2 regions of the Micromonospora sp. NPDC001898 genome follow, and region 1 is predicted to be linked to the other one. Evidence: riboswitches for the same ligand, from Rfam matches in the RefSeq annotation. Region 1 holds a riboswitch; the other holds the start of a gene.
The links. A riboswitch is a leader RNA that binds a small molecule or an ion and turns the genes downstream of it on or off. The one in region 1 is predicted to bind glycine.
Positions count from the first base shown of each region.

Region 2: linked by a shared signal. The riboswitch ahead of gcvP (aminomethyl-transferring glycine dehydrogenase) and the one ahead of ACFYZF_RS10420 (hypothetical protein) in region 1 are both predicted to bind glycine.

Region 1 covers NZ_JBIATC010000003.1:567,689-569,884, reverse strand. The annotation lists gene ACFYZF_RS10425 (collagenase) at 1-157, opposite strand, end outside; glycine riboswitch at 595-686, shown strand; gene ACFYZF_RS10420 (hypothetical protein) at 826-1,254, shown strand; gene gcvH (glycine cleavage system protein GcvH) at 1,290-1,667, shown strand; gene ACFYZF_RS10410 (aminotransferase class IV) at 1,692-2,196, opposite strand, start outside.
Region 2 covers NZ_JBIATC010000013.1:31,710-33,905, reverse strand. The annotation lists gene gcvP (aminomethyl-transferring glycine dehydrogenase) at 1-1,035, opposite strand, end outside; glycine riboswitch at 1,114-1,214, opposite strand; gene ACFYZF_RS23340 (NAD-dependent protein deacetylase) at 1,308-2,196, opposite strand, start outside.

The sequences.
Region 1 (2,196 bases):
TGCCGGTGTCGGCCGGGGCGGCGCCGTGGGCCGGTGTGGCAGCCGGTGCCGCGCTCGCTGTGGCGGGGGCGGTCAGCGGGCTCAGCCCCAGCACCAAGGCCAGGGTCAGGGGCGCGGCGGCCAGCCGGGCGCGTCGCTTTCGTAACAGTCGGATCATCGGGGTCGCCTCCTGGGCGGGGTGTCGACGGGGCTTCAGGGCCGGGTCGATGGGGGATGTAGGTCGGGTCCGGTGTGGACCGGGCTCGGCCGGGTGCGGGGATCCCTGCGTGTCTCCACGCACGTCAGGTCGGTTGTGGTGGTCGGTTCCGCCGCTTCTGCGGGCGGAGCCCGCGTCGACACTTGTCGATCTGGGTCGATGTCGTGCCGGACGTGGCCAGTACAATGGCACACATCACACATCGGTGTAAAGAATTGTTGATGATCGATCATGGGGCCGGGATGTCCGGCCGCAGCGGCCCACTTCCGGCGACCCCTGGGGCCGGCGGGGAGCCCGACACGGGACCGGTCCGGTGACCCGCGCCGCACCGTTGACACGTGTTCGGCCGGTCGCCTAGGGTCGCGGGCAGCATCGCCCACAACTGCACAGACACCGTTCGAACCCGCGCGGGAGAGACCCCGGCCATCGTCGGGGCGCCGAAGGAGCAAACTCCCAAGAAACTCTCAGGCCCCGTTACCGCGCAGGCGAGGTGAACTCTGGAAAGCAGACGATTCGTCGTCTCACCCACGGTGCAAACCGCCGACCGGCGGTGAAGCTCTCAGGTCCATGACAGAGCGGGAGGCAACCGACCGTACGACGCGACCGCGTCGGGACGAAGGAGCGCCTCCATGCATCAGAGTCCGACGACCCTGACTCGCCCACCCCTGCGCGCCCGGTTCGCCGGTTGGTCGATGCCGCTGCGCGACGGCAGCGAGACGTCCGTACGAGAACGGGCCGGCCTGTTCGACCTCAGCCACATGGGACAGATCGGGGTCCGTGGACCGATGGCCCCGGCCGTGCCGGACCACACGCTGGTCGGGCACCTCTCGGCGGTGCCGGTCGGCCGCGCCCGTAACACCATGCCCTGCGCTGACAGCGGCGGTGCGTTGGACGACCTGGTCGCCTACCGCCTCGCCGCCGACACCGCACCGGCCGACCGCGATGGCCCGGCTCCGCGCCGACGTCGCACAGGCGCCCGCCCGGCTGGGCGTCCAGGTCCGGGGGCACACCGAACCGGTGGAGATCGCCCCCTGCCCTCCTACCGCCGCCTGCGCTGACGCGCATCCCTGCCGAAAAGGAAGTAGCAGTGGACATGGAAGTTCCCGCGCGCCTGCGCTACAGCGCCAACCACGAGTGGGTCGACGACAGCGTCGAGCCGGCGTCGGTCGGCATCACCGCCTTCGCCGCCTCGGCGCTCGGCGACGTGGTCTACGTCGAACTGCCCGACCCGGGTACTGATTTGGTGGCCGGCGAGGTCTGCGGCGAGGTCGAGTCCACCAAGTCGGTCGCCGAGCTGTACATGCCGGTGACCGGCCGGATCTTCGAAATCAACGAGGCGGTCGTCGCCGACCCGAGCCTGATCGGCAGCGACCCCTACGGGGAGGGCTGGCTGTTCCGGCTTCGAATGACCGACCCGCCGGTGCTGATGACGGCCGACGAGTACCGCACCTACCTCACCGAATCCCACTGACGGAGGCCAGCCCGCCCGTGGCGGTCAGACGGCTTCCGGCACGACCTCGGCGTACCGCCGGCGCAGCAGGCCGACGAGCGGGTGACCGGTCGCGAACGTGACCCCGTCGACGGCGGCGATCGGCCGGATCGCGCCGGCCGCGTTGGTGGCGAAGGCGGTCGCCATGCCGGCCAGCCGGGACAGCTCGACCGGCTCGGTGCGCTGCGGGCCGTCGTGAGCCGTGGCAAGCAGCCGCATGGTCACGCCGGGCAGCACGTCGGCCAGCGGCCAGACCACGGTGTCGCCGTCGACGAAGCCGACGTTCCAGGTCGGGCCCTCGGAGACCCGCCCACCGCCGTCGGTGAACAGCGCGTCGTCGTAGCCGTCGAGTTGGGCGCGGCGGCGTTCGAACAGCGGGCCGAACAGCCCGGTGTGCTTGACCGAGGGCACGTCGCGCGCGTAGGTGGTGGAGCGCACCCGCATCGGCGGCTGCGCCTGCGGGGTGGCGGCGCGCGTGGTGACCAGCACGTGCGGATCGGTCGGGGCGGCG
Region 2 (2,196 bases), on a different contig from region 1:
CGGGCCGTGGTAGACGGCGTACATGCCGGCCATCACCGCCAGCAGCACCTGCGCGGTGCAGATGTTGCTGGTCGCCTTCTCCCGCCGGATGTGCTGCTCACGGGTCTGCAACGCCAACCGGTACGCCGGGTTGCCGTCGGCGTCGCGGGACACCCCGACCAGCCGGCCCGGCAGCATCCGCTCCAACCCCGAACGCACCGCCAGGTACCCGGCGTGCGGGCCACCGAAGCCCATCGGCACCCCGAACCGCTGCGTGGTGCCGGCGGCCACGTCCACGCCGATCTCCCCCGGCGGGCGCAGCAACGTCAACGCCAGCAGGTCCGCCGCCACACACACCAGCGCCCCCGCCGCGTGCGCCGCCGCCACCAGCGCGACGTGGTCCCGCACCGCCCCGGACGCCCCCGGGTACTGCAGGTGCAGGCCGAAGAACTCCGCCGGCAGGTCCTCGGCGTCGACGTCGACCACCCGCACCTCGATGCCCAACGGCTCCGCCCGGCTGGTGATCACCGCGAGGGTCTGCGGCAACGCGTCGGCGTCGACGACGTACACGCTGCTGCGGCTCTTCGACGCCCGACGGGCCAGGGTCATCGCCTCCGCCGCCGCGGTGCCCTCGTCGAGCATCGACGCGTTCGCGGTGGCCAACCCCGTCAGGTCGGTGACCATCGTCTGGAAGTTCAGCAGCGCCTCCAGCCGGCCCTGGCTGATCTCCGGCTGGTACGGGGTGTACGCCGTGTACCACGCCGGGCTCTCCAACACGTTGCGGCGGATCACCGCCGGGGTGTGCGTACCGTGGTAACCCAACCCGATCATCGACACGGCGACGGTGTTACGCGCGGCCAGGGCCCGCAGCTCGACCAGGGCGTCGTGCTCGCTGGCCGGCTCCGGCAGGTCCAGGGCGCCGTGCCAGCGGATCACCTCGGGAATCGCGGCGTCCATCAGCTCGTCGACCGAGTCGTAGCCGACGGCCCCCAGCATGCGGCGCTCGTCGGCCGGGTCGGGACCGATGTGACGGGCGGCGAACTGCTCTACGGTCATAGCGGCGCTCCCGGAAGGGGTGAGGTCGACAGGTCGGCCTCCCCCTGAGTCGCACCCCGGGAAGGGCGCTCCACAGTGCCTGCCCACGAGGTCCTTTTGCCTGAGAGGTTCCGGGGAGGAAGCTGCCCCTTCGGCGCCGCCGGCAACGATCACCGAACGGTCTCTCCCACGTGGGTACCGGCGACACCCACGCTACCAGCGCCGCCGCCCCCAGCGGATGTCGTCCCCCCGACCAGTGGATCACCGGCCGGTCAGCCCCGGCCCGGGCCGGGTCAACCCGCGACCGGCGCCGCCCACCCACCGGACGCGCCCGCCGCCACGTCCGGCGCCGAAGACACACCGGCGAACCGGTCGGCCAACGCCGGCAGCAGCACGCCGAGCGGCGCGTCGACCCGCACGGCGGCGTACCCGTCACCCCGGGTCACACCCTGGTTGACGATCGCCACCGCAATGCCCCGTTTCGCCGCCCGAATCACGAACCGGCGCCCCGACATCACCGTCAACGACGACCCGAGCACCAGCAGCGACCGGGCACCCTCGACCAGGTCGAAGCAGCGGGCCACCCGGGCGGCGGGAACCGTCTCCCCGAAGAACACCACGTCCGGCTTCAGCATGCCGGTGCGGCAGAACCCGCAGTCCACCGTCCGGAACCCAGCCACCTCACGGTCGGCGAGATCCACGTCACCGTCGGGGTTGACCGCCGCGACCACCGCGTCGAACCCCGGGTTGGCCTGCCGCAGCCGCCGGTCCAGCTCCTCGCGCGAGGTGTGGTTGCCGCAGTCCAGGCACACCACCTCGTCGAGGCTGCCGTGCAACTCCACCACCGGATCCGACCCGGCCGCAGTGTGCAGACCGTCGACGTTCTGAGTGATCACCGCACCGACCAGCCCGAAGCGTTGCAGGCGGGCCACCGCCAGATGCCCGCCGTTCGGAACAGCCCGGGCGATCGTGCGCCACCCCAGGTGGCTACGCGCCCAGTACCGCCGCCGCGCCACCGGATCCCCGGTGAACGCCTGGTACGTCATCGGAGTGTGCCGCCGCGCCACCCCACTGGGCCCCCGATAGTCCGGGATGCCCGACTCCGTCGACAGGCCCGCCCCGCTCAACACCACGACACCGCCCTCGGCGAGCAACCCCGCCAGCGCGTCGAACGTCTCGGTC